Regions from separate parts of the Methylophaga sp. F7 genome, predicted to be linked through region 3. Evidence: riboswitches for the same ligand, from Rfam matches in the RefSeq annotation. Region 3 holds a riboswitch; each other region holds the start of a gene.
What was found. A riboswitch is a leader RNA that binds a small molecule or an ion and turns the genes downstream of it on or off. The one in region 3 is predicted to bind cyclic di-GMP.
Positions count from the first base shown of each region.

Region 1 (4,215 bases), 1.2 Mb from region 3:
TTGGTTCAAATATCTCAAACAAGACCTCGTTTGATACTCGAAACTATGGCTTTAAAAACCTCAGCAGCCTGTTTAAAGCGATTGATTTATTTGAATTAAAACGTGGCCCAGGTAATTCGTTTTTAGTACGCAATGTTCGCAATAAATAAATGCCATTTGTGGCTATGGCCTGAATAAGACCAGGTTTCTTTTATGTTGTTTTTCCAAAAAATGTTTATGAAATTGATGATCCCAATTGTTCTCTCTCTGGGGTTATGGGGAGTGATATTGCCTTCCCAGGCGGATGAGACCACCGAGTACAAAATCGAGCAGATGAAAGACAATGTGTATCGTTTTTCGGCGGGTCATTATCATTCGATATTTGTGGTAACCGATGCGGGGATTCTCGTCACCGACCCAATTAATGATGCCGCGGCGAGCTATTTGAAAGAGGAATTGGCTAAGCGGTTTACTGTGCCGATTCGCTATCTGGTATACAGCCATAATCACATTGACCATACCATGGGCGGCCATATTCTTGCCGACGGGGATATTCGGGTGGTGGCACATGAATTTGCTGCAGAAGATTTGCAATGGACAAAAGCGCCAACCGCGTTACCGGATATCACGTTTCAGGATGCTATGACCTTGCAATTGGGAGACAGTGAAATCCACCTGCAATATCACGGCCCAAACAATGGTCGTGGCTCAGTCAGTATGCGAGTTATGCCAGCCAATGTGCTCTTTGTGGTGGATTGGATTGTGCTTGGCCGGATGCCTTATCAGAATCTTTTAGGCTATGACATTCATGGCATGATTCATTCCACCCGGGAAGTGCTGGCGGCTGAACCGTTTGATTTATTTATCGGTGGACATGCTGATACCGGCACGCGCGAGGATGTGGAGCATTATCTTGGTTATCTGGAAGCGCTTTATGCAGCTGTGCGTGAGGGCATGCTGGCGGGGAAAACGCTTGAAACGCTTCAGGCTGAAATTCGCTTACCGGAATATGCGCATTTACGGATGTATGATGAATGGCTGCCAATGAATATTGCCGGTGTTTATCAAACCCTGGTGGAGCAATCCTACTTTAATTTTCGACCGGATCTGAACGTTGAATTCTAGATCAGGAATATCTGAGTAAACATTACGAACTAAGGAACGTAACGAAATCAAAAGAGTAGGATGGCCACCACCCGTTATTTCATTTCTTTCACGGCAAGCCAGCATCAATTTTTATACTTTCTTTGAGATTAACACTCTGCATATTTTTAAGCTGTCATTGCCTTTTTACGGCGTAAACCTAAGAAGCCTAATAATGCCGGGCCAAATAAGAATAATGACGCTGGAACAGGCACTTCACTCACCGATTGACTGATTTCTAAATTGGCAAAGGTATCACCAAACACCACATCAAAATTAAAGCCCATGAGGGATGGATAAATGATGCTATCAAAGCTGCCTACAATGCTGGCAAACGTTAAGAACTGAAATGTTCCTACTTGCACATTATCACCAATAAACTCAAAGGTTAGTAAACCGGCCAGAGAAGCCTCATGTGAAATATTAAAGATATCTGAACTGGTTTCATTAAACTCCACCACCATTGAACCTAATTCACCTTGAGTGTAATTGCCATTAATGGTCATCGTACCAATCGAGTTACCTGCATTTATGCTGGCATGGTTGTCAGAACTGGTGCCATTCACCGTTACATTGCTGTTAATGATGCCTGTACCAGATAAACTACCGCCGTTGATATTGACACTGGTTTGAGTGATGACGCCGTTATTTATGGTTTGCCCAGCGGTTTGGGTGTAATTACCCACTGAACTGCCATTACCTCTTATGGTTGCTTTTTCATTGTTAATAAACACGCCCGTATTAATAATCTCGTTCATATTCTCAAGAGTACTATTATTGGTCATGACGCCATTATTGGTCACGGTGTCATTAATTGCATTGGAGAATACGTATTTATTCGTAAAGGAACCATTATTAATCAACTTACCGGCATTAGTGAAGCGACCCTCATTGTTCATCGTGCCATCATTAATTAAAGTGGAATCGATATAGTTATTGAATCTACCCGCACTGGTATTAGTTAAGGTTCCCGTATTGGTCAGGGTTGCTCCTCTATAACTTGATAAAACACCTCTATTCGTGAGGGTATCTTGATTGGTTAACTGCCCGTAATTAGTCAATGTGCCTGAATTGTTAAACTCAGCCTGATTATCAATGAAGCCATCATTTTTCAAGCTACCGCCGTTGTTGTATATATAACCGGTGTTGGTGATGTGACCGCTTGCTGCATTATTTAAACCACTGACATGAGTAGTCAGACTGCCTGTATTTAACAGCACCCCATCATTTTTTAAATCACTGAATTTACCGTAAAAGGTACCATTATTTATAAAAGTGCCTTCGTTTGCTAAAACAGGATCTTTAACAAATGGCTGACCAATAACGGATAACTCATTATCATTTTGAAATTGTGTGCCCGTCACAATGGTTGTGGTGGCATCATCATTAATCGTTAAAGGTGATGTATTGACTCCAATTAAAACACTATCGGCACTTGCCGCAGTACTTAAAACGATTGATGAAATAAAAAATGTGCTGAATACAGAACGTTTTAAAGATTGAGTTTGCATGTTCAAAGTCTCTTAAATCTATGCAACTCAGCCACCTTAACAACATCATCAAGGTCTGTAGCTTTCCGTCCTTAGTTCACACCAAGTTTGGCAATAATAAAATGGGCTATAGTCCAACCCAACCGAAATATGATGATATAGAGACGGATGACATGGCACTATCCGATTTTCGCAAAGAGATAAATTAATCATTTATCGAGAAAACGGATAATCTTTATTAATTTTTTTGGATTAGAATCAGTCGGTTTTTATAAACCTAAGCCTGAATGATTAAAGGGGAGATTATGTTTACTTTTCGTTGCCTGCTTATATGACATTACAAGTCTGATATTCGATATCGGCCACATAAAGCCGTATCAATCACAACTAAAAAGTAATGATTTTAATTAAAGGCTCGATGTAATGTGGTGGAAGGCAACTCGCCAAATAATTGCAGATAATCCTTGGAAAAACGACCTAGATGCCAAAAATGCCAATCACTGGCTAACTGCGTGACTGTCACACCGATATCAGCTGGTTTTAGAAGTTGTGCACGAACCCGGTTTAACCTTAATCGATACAAGTACGCATTGGGTGTGATTCCCATTATTTTTTTAAAGTTATATTGCAGGTTACGCTGGCTGATATGTAAATCTTTACAAATATCGATAATGGACGGACAAGTATGTCTCTCCAGGTTGGCGTGCATATAGTCTATTGCCTGCCTTACTGATTTAGCCGCCCGACGCCGAGACAGTACATCGGATGATTGTTCATCAAACACTAAAGATGAATCGAGAGAGAGCAAGACATATTCCATTACTGATAAATTAATATTTTTCTGCTGCTCACGCAGACTATCATCCGAACTCAGTGCCGAAAGCTGATATAGATAATCAGTAAAATCCTCTAGGGGTTGTCGGTTAATACCATCAAATACCAAAATATGGTCTGTCGGCATTTCCCAATATTTTGGGTTAATGACTCTTGCTGCTTCAATTAATTTAGACTGTTCGAATCTAAAATAGACCGTTTCAACACCGCTCGCTGCCTGAATATCGACTTCAACATTTGAAGGCAGAAAAAATAATGAATTATCGAAAGCATCGTACTCAGAGACCCGTACCTGATTTGCAATGCGTGCAAAAGAAACCGTACAGAAGTCCCGCTCAATAATGGCACGTTTGTGTATGACCTGATTTTGTTGTTCAAACACAACTCTGACATCATCATTACCCACTTCACGATAATGCCCACGGAAATTCCCCGCGGATAATTGCATTATCTCAATGGGTAACCAGTCTTGTGCCATCTGCTGTTCATAAGCATCGAACAAAGGCTGATCACGATAGACGGTGTGGTGTGTTGACGTCATTTTTATTGCATCAGCAAAGATATGAGAATGACCATGACAGTAAAACCATAAAATAATCAGTGAAAATGACTATACCTTATTCATTAACGTATTGGCATCTAAACAAAAATGAGCTTACTGGCTTGGTATTTGTTATCAAACAAACAAGCCCAATAGTTACCTACGGAGTCTTTTGAATACTATCTACATAAGGTTTTCGTACCTTGTCTCTATAAGCTTCAACTGCAA
Region 1 is NZ_CM166511.1:2,225,260-2,229,474, reverse strand. It holds gene AC08OG_RS11150 (NYN domain-containing protein) at 1-149, shown strand, start outside; gene AC08OG_RS11145 (MBL fold metallo-hydrolase) at 217-1,104, shown strand; gene AC08OG_RS11140 (hypothetical protein) at 1,251-2,633, opposite strand; cyclic di-GMP riboswitch class I at 2,652-2,735, opposite strand; gene AC08OG_RS11135 (helix-turn-helix domain-containing protein) at 3,016-3,987, opposite strand.
Region 1: linked by a shared signal. The riboswitch ahead of AC08OG_RS11140 (hypothetical protein) and the one ahead of AC08OG_RS05480 (hypothetical protein) in region 3 are both predicted to bind cyclic di-GMP.

Region 2 (4,215 bases), 1.5 Mb from region 3:
ATGTACCGATACTGGCGCGCTAAAAGATATTCCGGCCTTCTGCAAAATGACTGGTAATCCGCTACTCAGTAGTGAAGAAGTCGACGGAAAATTGTATTTCATCATCGAAAAAGGGGCATGACTGCATGGCCAAAAAACTCGCCATAATTGCAAGTAAAGGTACTTTAGATGGTGCATATCCACCATTTCTACTGGCCTCCACAGCAGCGGCGCTAGGGTTTGAAGCCAAAATATTTTTTACCTTTTACGGTTTGCAATTGCTTAAGAAAGATATGTCTCTTAAAGTCTCTCCTTTAGGCAACCCTGCTATGCCCATGCCTGTTCCGGTCCCCAGTATCGTGCAAATTATTCCAGGGCTTGAAGCCTTTGCTACCTGGATGATGCAACGCAAATTGAAAAAGAAAGGTGTTGCCAGTGTTGCTGAATTACGTGAGATTTGTCTGGAGTCAGATGTTGAATTAATTGCCTGCCAAATGACTGTCGATTTGTTTGATTTTAAAAATTCAGATTTTATCGATGGAATCAGTCATGGAGGCGCTGCCACCTTTCTGGAATTTGCCAGCGAAGCCGATATAACTTTATACATCTGAATAACCGTATTCGGTTTGGAATAGGAACAGCTTTATGCAATTTGTCTGGAAGACTTTTTTAAAAGGTTTGGCGACAGCGTTACCCGTCACCCTGACGCTTTATCTTATTTATTGGTTGGCTGTTACAGCAGAGCGTGCATTACGTCCGATAATGATTGCCATTTTACCCTATGATTTTTATTGGCCAGGGCTTGGGTTATTAGCGGCTATAGGGTTGATTTTTGTGATTGGAATTGCCGTTAATGCCTGGCTGGTCAAACGACTGTTTGATATGGGTGAATCCATCCTGGATCGCATTCCGCTGGTGAAATCGATTCATGGTGCATTACGAGATTTCACGCGTTTTTTCTCTCGCGAGAAACAGCAGGAAAGTCTCAGCAATGCTGTTGCTGTCACCATCGGTGGGGTTCAGCTGATTGGCTTTCTGGTGAAGGATAACGTTAGCCATGTTTTAGGCATGGAGGATCAGGAAAATAATCTGGTCGCCATATACCTGCCAATGAGCTATCAAGTTGGTGGCTATACAATTTGCGTTTCACGAGATCAGGTTCGGTCTTTGGAAATGTCGAATGAAGACACGATGCGCTGGATCCTGACCGCAGGACTTTCAGATAGTGAAACAGAAAGCCATCAACCAAAAATCATTGTTGAAAAATAATTTTTCACAAGGCAACTGGTAAAGAATTGTCATTACTTTCTTAGTTGCGCCGTATCCATTACCCAGTGGGATATTTATTCCTTTCCCAACCTCAACTTTCTGAATCTGATAAACCTAATACAAATCGATAAATTTGTTATAGAAAAAATGAAGGTTCTAAAAGTTGATGGGGAGTATGCGAATGACTATCCCGCTATTATTCATTTCCAGTCAAAAATAATCTATTGATTATTATTGGTGTCCCTGACAGGAGTCGAACCTGTGGCCTTCCCCTTAGGAGGGGGACGCTCTATCCATCTGAGCTACAGGGACATCGGCCGCAATTATATCAGTCAAGCTGATCGGCTTCACTTCGAAACAAACCAGTCGTCGGTTGAACGGCAGTTATACAAATAAAAAAGCCGTGATGAAATTAATCATCACGGCTTTCTGAAAGAAATAAAGTTAAGCGACTTTATTTTTTGCTCTTCGACGTAATCCCATGAGTCCAAGTAATGCCGGTGCAAACATGAAAGCGGCGGCAGGGATTGGAACTTCAGAGACTCCGACAACACTATTGTAAGACATGTCCATGTAACGTACTCCAGCTGGGTCGTTATTGTCTCTAAAAGTAATTCCTGCAAAAGCACCCAAGCCTGAGATAGAGTATTTGTTGTACCCTTCCAGCATGCTGATTAGTACTGTGTTGATTAAACTACCACTATTTGAAAATAAATCTGCAGCAACATTGGATCCTGCAACAGAGCTTCCCATCACCCATGAAAAACTGTCGGCATTAAAATCAAACAAAATCGACAATGGGCCCTGAAAACTTGAGGGTGTAAGAAGTGAATTGCCAGAATCACAACCTGTGCAACCTGGATCAAAAGAGACAACTCTTATTGTTCCACTTGGTGTTAGTGATAATGGCCCTATAGGGGAACCTGAAATTGCTGAGCCAGATGCAGTCTGACCTGTGAAAGTTTGTGAGAAACTTGCTCCATCAGCATCAATAAGGGTGGAAGTGGTAGCCCCACTCAAATCAATGTCGACTGTAGCGGCAAAAGCAGAAAAAGAAAATAATGAGAAGATTATCGTAGCTATCATCTTATTCATCGGTGAACTCCTTAAAGTATGCAACCCAGCCCTGATACCTTTACTTAAAAGCACAGCTGTAATTTTCCGTCCAAGGCTCACGCCAAGTTTGGCATAATAAATAGCGTGATTAGATCACTCTTTCGAACTTACACTAAATTTTATTAAAAAGTATTGTACTTTAGTACTAATTAATAAATCTTTGATGTTAATTATTAGAGCTAATAATGTAATCCCAGCCCTATCCTTCTCAATTTGGACAGATAAATGTTTAACGCTCTATCCATCTGAGCTACAGGGACATCGGCCGTAATTATAACAGGGCTATTTTAGACCGACGAATTCTGAAACATTCTATCGGTGGTTGAGAGGCTAATAAATTAAAAAAGCCCCACCTCAAGGGCTTTTTTATTTCATTTAAAACTCTAAACAAATTTTACCAAAATGCTGATTCGTTTCTTGGTACTCAAATGCTTTGACAATATCCTTTAAAGCAAAAGTACGATCAATAATTGGTTTTAGCTGATTAGCCTCGATAGCTTTAATCATCTCCTGCTGATGGACTCTGCTACCAACAAGAACGCCCTGAAGCCTAACCTGTTTCACAAAAGTCTTCACAATATTTATATCGCAAGTCTGTCCAGAAAGAATACCAATTAACGAAATTTGGCCAGCGATACGTACAGCGTTTAGAGATTGCTCCAATGTTTCAGCACCACCAATTTCAACGACGTGGTCAACACCTTTTCCATCATTGAGTTCTCTGGCTAAAAAGCCCCAGTTAGGTTCTTTTTTATAATTGATCACATGATCTGCTCCCAGCTCCTTCAACCTAGTGAGTTTTTGATCACTGGATGAAGTGGCAATCACTTTGGCGCCTGCCATTTTGGCAAACTGTAAAGCGAAGATGGATACACCACCAGTCCCTTGAAGAAGAACGGTATCACCTGATTTGAGCTGATTAAAATCGAACAAAGCCCGCCATGCTGTCAAGGCTGCTGTAGTCAACGTCGCAGATTCTGTATGAGACCAACCTGAGGGTGACTTGGTGAAAGCTTCAGCCTTTGCCGTGACATATTCTCTTGCGTAACCATCTACTCCATCGCCAGGAACAGTTGAGAAACCATCAACGACTGGTTCACCGTTTAACCAAGAAGGGAAAAACGTACTCACAACGCTATCACCGACCTTAAATTCGGTCACGTTTGGTCCCACCTCTATTACTTCACCGGCACCATCAGCCATAGGTATTCTTTTCTCTGATGCAGGCCAGAGCCCCTTGACGACCGCATAATCGTGATAATTAAGCGAGTTAGCATGAAGTCTGACCAGAATTTCGCTGTCACCTGGCGAGATTGTTTCTGTTTCTTCTACGCTAACTTTATCAAAGCCACCACCCGCTTCGACGAAAATTGATTTACCTTTCATGTCTGCTCTCTAGTTTGTCTAAACATACAAACTAACATTCAGGTTACAATAGTCAACCAGTTAACTTTTTGTAACCTACAAATAACTATGAGAGAAAACCACCAGACTTGTTATAAACCCTGCCCAGTTGAGAGGGGAATGAGAATTATCGGTAATAAATGGACAGGCTCCATTTTGTGGCACCTGAAAGATCAGCCCATGCGTTTTAATGAAATTGCGAGACAACTTGCCGGGGCCAGTAAAAAAGTCCTGGCAGAGAGGTTGAAGGCAATGGAAGAAAATAAACTGATCACCAGAGATGTGATCTCAAGCAAACCTGTCGCGGTCCAATACAAAATTGCGGCTAGAGGATTGAATGCCCTGACAATACTTGAAGAACTAAAAAACTGGACCCTTGAAAATGATCTTTAGCTAATCGGCTTGAGTACACTCTATCCATCTGAGCTAAAGGGTCATTGTCGGCAA
Region 2 is NZ_CM166511.1:2,633,173-2,637,387, forward strand. It holds gene AC08OG_RS13240 (sulfurtransferase TusA family protein) at 1-121, shown strand, start outside; gene dsrE2 (sulfur carrier protein DsrE2) at 126-590, shown strand; gene AC08OG_RS13250 (DUF502 domain-containing protein) at 625-1,248, shown strand; tRNA gene AC08OG_RS13255 (tRNA-Arg) at 1,484-1,560, opposite strand; gene AC08OG_RS13260 (hypothetical protein) at 1,693-2,343, opposite strand; cyclic di-GMP riboswitch class I at 2,360-2,446, opposite strand; gene AC08OG_RS13265 (zinc-dependent alcohol dehydrogenase family protein) at 2,740-3,750, opposite strand; gene AC08OG_RS13270 (winged helix-turn-helix transcriptional regulator) at 3,889-4,161, shown strand.
Region 2: linked by a shared signal. The riboswitch ahead of AC08OG_RS13260 (hypothetical protein) and the one ahead of AC08OG_RS05480 (hypothetical protein) in region 3 are both predicted to bind cyclic di-GMP.

Region 3 (4,215 bases):
TGATTTGGAGCTTTCAACAACACCACCACCTAAAACAACATTGTTATTATTTAAGGTGACTTGCTGTTGGGAGGCCCCATTTGAGCCCTCAGCTGTTAAATTAAGAGTTGCTGAGTTTGCACCAGCAGAGAATAAAAAGGCTATACATAATAGCATCGCTTTTTTCATAGCAATTTCCTTCTAAGTGAAAAAATAAGCAATGCAGCCCGGCCATCTTTAGTCAATTAAAGATCCGTAGCTTTCCGACCCTGCCTCATGACAAGTTTGGCTTTATATTGAAGATAGAAACAGAATTGTTTCTATAATTGAGACTTTCTTAGATTCGTGAAAGTTCAGTTACAGACTAACAGTTTTTGTGGATTTTTCAAATCAGGTAGGTAAATCGCAGATGCAAAACTTTAGAGTCTTTTGATGATATTGAGCCCCACAAAGAAAAGGGAGCCGAAGCCCCCTTTCCTTGAACCAACAATATTGTTAACTCATTTGTTACTATGCAGCAGCTGTTTTCAGTGCTTTACGACGTAAACCGAAGAAGCCCATCAATGCTGGAGCAAATAACCATAATGCAGCTGGAACTGGTACTGCAGAAATTGACAGGTCGTATTTCAGTACATCTGATGTGGCATTAAAAATATCAACACCAAAGAATGAACCCGCTGTCAAAATAGCAGTAAAGATAAAATCACCAGTGATGTTAAAAATAGTTGGCGCACCAACATAACCACCACCAGGGCCAGTCAACAGACCAAAGGCCAATTGAGCATTATTCAAGCTGTTTGTTGGGTTAAATGACCATTCAACTTTTACTGGTGTATCAACATCAGTAGAAACATCAAACAATGATTCCCAAACTCCTGAATTAGCAACAGTACCACCAGCAAGAACTGTACTGTTGTTATTCAGATCAATACTTTGAGTAGCACCTGAAGAACCAACTGTTGATAAAGTCAGTGTAGCGGCATTAGCACCAACTGAGAACAATAAAGCTATACATAATAGCATCGCATTTTTCATAGTAATTTCCTTTATATTGAAAAATTAAGCAATGCAACCCGGCCATCTTCAAAACCCAGCCAGAAGATCCGTGGCTTTCCGACCTTACCTCACGGTAAGTTTGGCAACAAAAACAGAAACAGAAACAACATTGTCTCTGAACTTTTTATCTCCAAGAAATATCTCGGTGATGATTAAACACTACTACTTCATTTGCATGATTGAAATTGTACTATGGTACTAGTGACAAATTTATTGCAAAAAAATTATATATTTCAGGCTGATTATAGCTGATTTTCTTTTTCTCACAATATCCATATTTAATGAACTTTATAACAATATTCTATTGGTTGTCCCACTTCATGCTGTGAATAATAGCTAACTGAATCAAGTACATAACTGCAAAAAAAGGGAGCCGAAGCTCCCTTTTCTTAAAACTAACAATATTGTTAACTCATTTGGTGTTATGCAACCACTGTTTTCCGTGCTTGACGGCGTATACCGAAGAAGCCTAACAGTGCTGGTGCAAACAACCACAATGCAGCTGGTACTGGTACTGCAGAGATTGACAGGTCATATTTCAAAATACCTGAAGTGGCATTAAGAATATCTACTGCAAAATATGAACCTGCAGTCAAAATGGCAGTAAAGATAAAGTCACCAGTGATATTAAAAATAGTTGGAAAACCAACATAATTACCACCAGGGCCAGAAACCAGACCAAAAGCCAATTGAGCTGAATCCAAGCTTGTTGAAGGATTAAATGACCACTCAACTCTTACAGGAGTATCAACATCAGTTGTAACATCAAACAATGATTCCCAAGAACCAGAATTAGCAACAGTACCACCAGCAAGCACAGTGCTGTTGTTATTTAAACTGATTTCTTGAGTCGCACCATTTGATCCGACAGTTGATAAACTCAATGTAGCCGCATTAGCACTAACTGAGAACAATAAAGCTATACAAAATAGCATCGCATTTTTCATCGTAATTTCCTTTAATTGAAAAATTAAGCAATGCAACCCAGCCATCTTCAAATAATACCTGAAGACCCGTGGCTTTCCGACCTTGCCTCATGACAAGTTTGGCGATTTAAAATAGGAACCATTTCCGTTCCCAACAAATAAAGCCACTTAGAAACAGCTCTCAAGTGACGGTTGAACAATACTGTTAATTTGTTACAAATAATGAGCCCTGCAACACAAAATTTAGCTGGATTAACTCAAATCTTTAATCAAATGTGAATTGATTCACAGTGTTTACAATGGTTTTGCAATTTAAGGAAAGGAACAAAGCTCCTTTCCTCAAGTAAGCAGGAATTCAATACGTTTAAAATTAAGCTGTAGCAGATTTAAGTGCTCTACGACGTAAGCCGAAAAAACCCATTAATGCTGGAGCCATTAACCACAATGCAGCTGGAATCGGAACAGCTGATGGTGAAATTGACAGGTCATACTTCAATATATTTGAGGTTGCGTTCAAAATAGCAACAAGATATGTCGTACCAGCTGTCATGGAAGCATTGAAAATAAAGTCACTACTAATATTAAACATTTGTAATGGGCCTCCCACTTCACCAAAAGCAAGTTGGGCGGAACCAAGGCTAGTAGTAGGGTTGAATGACCATTCAATAACTACGGGTGTATCAGCATCTGTAGTTGCGTTAAAAGCTGAACTCCAAAGGCCGCGAGCAGCAACAAAACCACCAGCAAGCACAGTGCTGTTATTGTTTAGATCGACGTTTTGGGTTGCTCCAATAGAACCAGTACCTGTTAACGATAAGGTAGCTGCATTGACGTTAATCGAGAACAACAAGGCTGCAAAAAATAGCATTGATTTTTTCATAATTTTTTCCTTTTGATGAAAAAATGAAACAATGCAACCTGGCGATCTTAACTTTAAAGACCCATGGCTTTCCGACCTCACCTCACGGTAAGTTAGGCTAGATTGTCGGGAACAACATTGAACCCGAAATGATTGACTCCCAGATGTTTCTCTCAGCCGACATTTCTGATATGCGCATTACCTATCGTGTCGATAGATAACTCAGTCAAAGGAATTGCAATTGAGTTTTAATCTTAGGAACGAGTTTAAATTTTTTGTTGGCTAGACAGCGATGTCATACCGAAAATTTAACTCTGGACATTAATATACATCCTTTCCAACAAAACCTCTAGTGATCGTTAATAAAATAATTTTCAGATCAAGAAGCAATGTCCAGGTTTGAATATACTGTAGATCATATTTGATACGCCCTTCCATTTTATCCAGCGTATCCGTCTCTCCACGAAAACCATTTATCTGGGCAAGACCGGTAATACCAGGCTTAACCTTATGCCGAAGCATATACCCTTGGATTTTCGCTCTATATTCTTCATTGTGCGCTACAGCATGTGGCCTTGGGCCAACGATTGACATAGAACCGCCTAACGAATTGAAGAATTGTGGTAATTCATCAAGTGAAGTTCTTCGTAAAATTTTGCCAAAATGCGTGACCCTTTGATCGTTCTTTTGGGCTTGAATGACCTTATCCCCATCTTCAGCAACTGTCATGGTACGAAACTTCCAGACTTTTATTTTTTCACCATCCATTCCATAACGTGTCTGTTTAAAAAACACAGGACCTTTGGAAGTCGCTTTAATGCCAATGGCTATCAATAACATCGGAATGGCTATCAGACACAGTATCAAAAAACTCAAAACAATATCTTCAATGCGTTTGATTGCACTATCAATACCGGCAAAGGGTGTCTCATAAATGCTGATTGCCGTTATTCCCTGATAATCCACCCATCTGGAGTTAAGCAGATTAAAAGTAAACAAATCGGGTACCAAATAAACCGAAGCGGTAGTATCAGCAAGCTTTTCAGTAATCAAACGAATACGGGCTTCAGCTGCCAAAGATAATGTAATAAAGACAATGTCGATTTTTCCTGTACGGCAATCTCTTATTAAGTCTTCGATACTGCCAAGGACAGTCGCTGCATTTTCTTCTAAACGACGATTTGGGGCAGGTTTACGATCATCGTAGAAACCACTGAAACGGTAACCTGTCCATTCCATTTCATCAAAGGATTTTTCCAGTCGATAACCAAGCTTCGTCGCTCCTACGATAGCCACGCGACGGGTATTTAACCCCTTGGATCGCATTATTCCAAGCACCATTCGAACGATGGCATGCCAGGAAATCAACTCGATAGGTGTAGCGATTATCCAGAT
Region 3 is NZ_CM166511.1:1,065,076-1,069,290, reverse strand. It holds gene AC08OG_RS05490 (VPLPA-CTERM sorting domain-containing protein) at 1-168, opposite strand, end outside; cyclic di-GMP riboswitch class I at 198-279, opposite strand; gene AC08OG_RS05485 (hypothetical protein) at 490-1,014, opposite strand; cyclic di-GMP riboswitch class I at 1,044-1,129, opposite strand; gene AC08OG_RS05480 (hypothetical protein) at 1,458-1,982, opposite strand; cyclic di-GMP riboswitch class I at 2,011-2,095, opposite strand; gene AC08OG_RS05475 (hypothetical protein) at 2,332-2,841, opposite strand; cyclic di-GMP riboswitch class I at 2,871-2,949, opposite strand; gene AC08OG_RS05470 (undecaprenyl-phosphate glucose phosphotransferase) at 3,142-4,215, opposite strand, start outside.

Region 4 (4,215 bases), on a different replicon from region 3:
TCTTGATTTTCGCCAAAGCGATATGAATCAGTAAGATACTCGACCAATTGTTTTTTTGATCGCCATTGCGTTGAATAGCTCCATCCCATGACTGCTTCTCCAATAATAAAAAAAGGGGAGGCACCCGTCCCCCATAAGGGAAGGTTACTTCCCCTATGGGTTTTTGAGATTCCAAACAGCGTACTGCTTGGACATTGAGGCCGGTTTTAAATAAGTCCGGCTGACTTATCAAATAGATAGTTTTTGGCTATCTACTGGATATCTATTCCGAAACGTACTCTGTGAATACGCTTTGGAATACCCCTGTTGCCAGGGGTAATGTTCTACCAGTCGTGCTGGTCTAACTCTGGGATGGCCTCGGCATCTGAATCCAGTTCAATCATTTCAAAATTATTGTTAAATGCGAACTCAATAACTTTGCAGAGTGAAGGACTGTAATCTCCTCGGAGGTTTCCTGCCAAATCGTTCATATACAGCTTAATAAAGAAGCCGGATTCACGCTCCATCACCATATTGGTCTGAAACGCTGCAATGCGTAATGCATTGATATCGGCCTGCTCAATATGAGAAGTACTTAAAGCGATCACTGGATAGGTTTCCACATTGATTTCCTTGGGATCGACACCTCATACGGAAGAGCCGATCTCCGTGTGGGTTTGGAAAGCCAATGATGTATGGCTAATATAATAGACAAAAAAAGCAGGCAAAAGCCCTTTTTAGCCCCTTTCGTGTTGTTGCCCAGTGTAACTCATTTATTTGAGTAAACCCAACAGACTTCAATTAGTGCATTCAATTAACAAACAATTACTTTCAAATGATCTCATAAGGGTGATTGTGCTATCCAAAGATGAAGCTTTAGCAGAAAGCATCATTAAGATACTTAAATACAGGGATATTTTTAAACCGTTAAATCAATCTACTCATCAAACAGATGATTTCTAAATTAATGATCTGCCATGTGTTAAATACACGATTATCTACGAACACTTCTGAAACGTTCTGGCGTATAGGTAAGGCTAGCCGCCTCTTCTAACGATAAATGCTGTATGGTAATTAAATTGGCATTTACATGCCTAGTCATCTCAACCAATATATTGAAATTTTCTTAACTATGATCAGGAGACAAGAGTCTCACCGGTCAAAGCAGTAATCGAATCCCATTTGCTGCGATTTCAATGATGTTTATCTTTGTTTCATTTACAGCTTTTATTCTCAGAGCCCATTTATAGGTAATAATGTCTTTAACAGCAATTTCGATATTGAGTTTCTGCTCACCAGAAGCTATATAGCCAATTAAACTGCTTCCAAATATTTCCGACTCAAAATCTAACTCTGGAAAAATATCTATCTTGATACATCCCATAACGCAAACTCCATAATGTTAGGAATGAAGCAATTGATTCTGACCCTTTTGGTTTTTGAACTCTGGTACTTTTGATATTGTTTTTCGTTAATAAAAAGTCATCCGGTATTAACCGGATGACACTTATTCAATTAAAAATAAAGCTTAATGTTTTAGTTTTTTGCCATTTTACGACGTAGACCTAAAAAACCAAGCAAGGCTGGTGCGAATAAAAACAATGCTGCTGGTACTGGCAATTCTGAGGGCAGTGCTGCAATGCTCAAATCAAATGAACCAGCCGCACCCGGCATAGGATTAAAAAATGCTGTTTGTCCAGCAAATAACATTCTCGTGAAGGTCAAGCTTGATGATGTTATGGCGAAAGATTCCACTGGAGTAATCATTCCACTGATAGGTTGAGAAAAAGTAACTCTGCCAGGAGTCGCAGGTAAGTTATTAAACGAGAAGTCAAATTTCACCAATGTGTCAACATCACTAGTCACACCAGTGGTGAGAAGAAAAGCGCCTACAAAAGCACTGTAAGTTGCAGCGACCGATACGTTATTACTACCGTTATTGGTAATAGTGTAGGGAGAGGTTACTGTTGGCGTTACGTTAATTGATGCCGCATTAGCTGAAATGCTGAACATTAGTGCAGTAATAAAAAAGAGTGTTTTTTCATAGCATAAGTCCTTAACATTAAGAAAAAAGAAAATGGTGCAATGCAACCCGGCTATCTTTCTTTACTTTAAAGACCCGAAGCTTTCCGTCCTCATTTCACAACGAGTTTGGCGTCTGGTTCAAGTAGAATTTCAAAATTACTTCAATTAAGGACACCATGACATGCTTTTTACGTCTAATCAAACTGTACTTTGGTACAATATAACGCATCTTAATTTTTAGTATAAATTCCTGTTGTTTTTTGTAATAAAGAAGCGAAATCGGGGCAACTATCGTGATAAGTTTTATTTCATATAATCATTTTTTCAATTAGACAAAAGCTTATCGCTAGAAAGTGGTTACGTTAAGGTAAGACATCCTCAATTGGTCTCACCTCCATATCTCAAAGGCCGCTTTCATCAAACACGAATTGCTGAAGCATCTGTCAGAGTGGCCAGCCGAACAGATTGGGTTGCATAGTTTAGTGGTAAGGTTGAAGACATCACCAAATGATTGCTTAGACCTACAAATCAAAACGCATATTGGTGATGTTCACCCCTCTCTACTTGATGTCGAACACTTTTGTGAGCGAATGGTCATCAGCTCGATTGACCGTGCCTGGCGTCGGCTTTCTAAATTACTCACCTCATCCAACTGAAAGATAATAAAGCCCCAGCAAACTCTTCGGAATGGAAAGCCAAACCGGACCACAGAAACCTGGGCGTTAATTCGAGATAATGCGCCGGCAAACGATATCGTCAAAGTTCGTAACCCGCGTGTCAGTCGTTTAGTGACAGTGATTGTATGAACAATAAAATGAAGATGAAAAGATTAATGAATAAAATCATATTATCGCTATTCGCTGGGTTACTCATCTTGGTCTAAGCACTGGCAGATCCAGAATCATTTGAACAAGCAAGAGCTGAGCTTCGTGATCATGTTTATCATGACCAGAATCGTAATGGATCATTAGGAACACTCTATTGTAGCTGTGACTTGGACTGCCGAGGTCGACCACGTGGTGCTGTTGACGCCAAAAGTGTGGGTACCAAGTCAGAAAACAGAAGCTTCGTGTTGAACGCAATGAGTTCGAGCACATATTAAGTAGACTTAGCAACATGCTATCTATTCATAATTAGCTGCTTTAGTTGAAAATATGAATACATAACACTTTCTGAATTTCTATAGCTCAAGATCTTTCAGCCAATACATTTCTCTCGCCTTAGTATTAGCGAATTATAGTGCCTTAGTTTTGTTTATAGATCCGGAGACCCCGAGCATAAGATCTCATACACTATTCAAAATCATCACAAACTTTGTGTTTGTTACATAAAAACAGTGACAGACTCTCACAGACCCAGCAGAGAACTTTTAATTTTGCTAATCTTTTGGGAACTAAGTTATTATGTTGTTAACTAAGACATCAGAATCCATTAATAAAATTAACGAATGTCAGTAAAATTAATTATCAACATGCTCATCTTTATGATTGTGATGCAATCAGGCATAGTTGCGGCTGACATTCATACATATGATTCCAAGACATCACAAGAACATCAGCTTGTTCTTGATGATTCCAATGCAATTCAACAAGCGAACAATGCGTCTTCGCATGATGCACAAAGTACTGGCGATTGTGATTTTTGTATGCATTGTCAGTGTTCACATTTTATCGCCATCTTTAATATTGATGGAATTAATGTTGCTGCTATTCCATACAATTATTTCAACCTCCACCCTAGATCGCCAAAACCTGACTTTACAGTCAGTATGTACCGCCCTCCGAGATCTTGAACTGCTGATGTTTTTGCGGACTTAACGTAAGTCCGTTGTTTGCAGTTAAACAGGATCTAATTTCATGAAAATACACTTTGATCGCACTACAAATGTGCGTGCGCCTGCTATCCGTGCATTGCTTTGTTCGATGCTGGTTGCCTTTTCTGTCTCACCGGTTATTGCCGATAACATTCAACAAACGAAAACGTTGAGTTTAAACGAGGCCATGCAACAAACACTGGCGCAACATCCGGCATTACAGGTTTTTCCAATTCGACAGCAACAACTTGAAGCCCAGAAAAAAACGGCCAATCTCAAACCGGCATATGTTGTTGGTGCTGAGATTGAAAATTTCGCTGGCACTAGAGAACTAAGCGGTATCAAGTCACTGGAAACCACGGTCACTCTCTCCTCTGTCGTTGAACTGGGTGATAAAA
Region 4 is NZ_JBWPVL010000002.1:165,107-169,321, reverse strand. It holds gene AC08OG_RS16120 (hypothetical protein) at 1-89, opposite strand, end outside; gene AC08OG_RS16115 (DUF5983 family protein) at 324-602, opposite strand; gene AC08OG_RS16110 (hypothetical protein) at 1,139-1,363, opposite strand; gene AC08OG_RS16105 (hypothetical protein) at 1,516-2,070, opposite strand; cyclic di-GMP riboswitch class I at 2,063-2,145, opposite strand; gene AC08OG_RS16100 (hypothetical protein) at 3,452-3,796, shown strand; gene AC08OG_RS16095 (TolC family protein) at 3,861-4,215, shown strand, end outside.
Region 4: linked by a shared signal. The riboswitch ahead of AC08OG_RS16105 (hypothetical protein) and the one ahead of AC08OG_RS05480 (hypothetical protein) in region 3 are both predicted to bind cyclic di-GMP.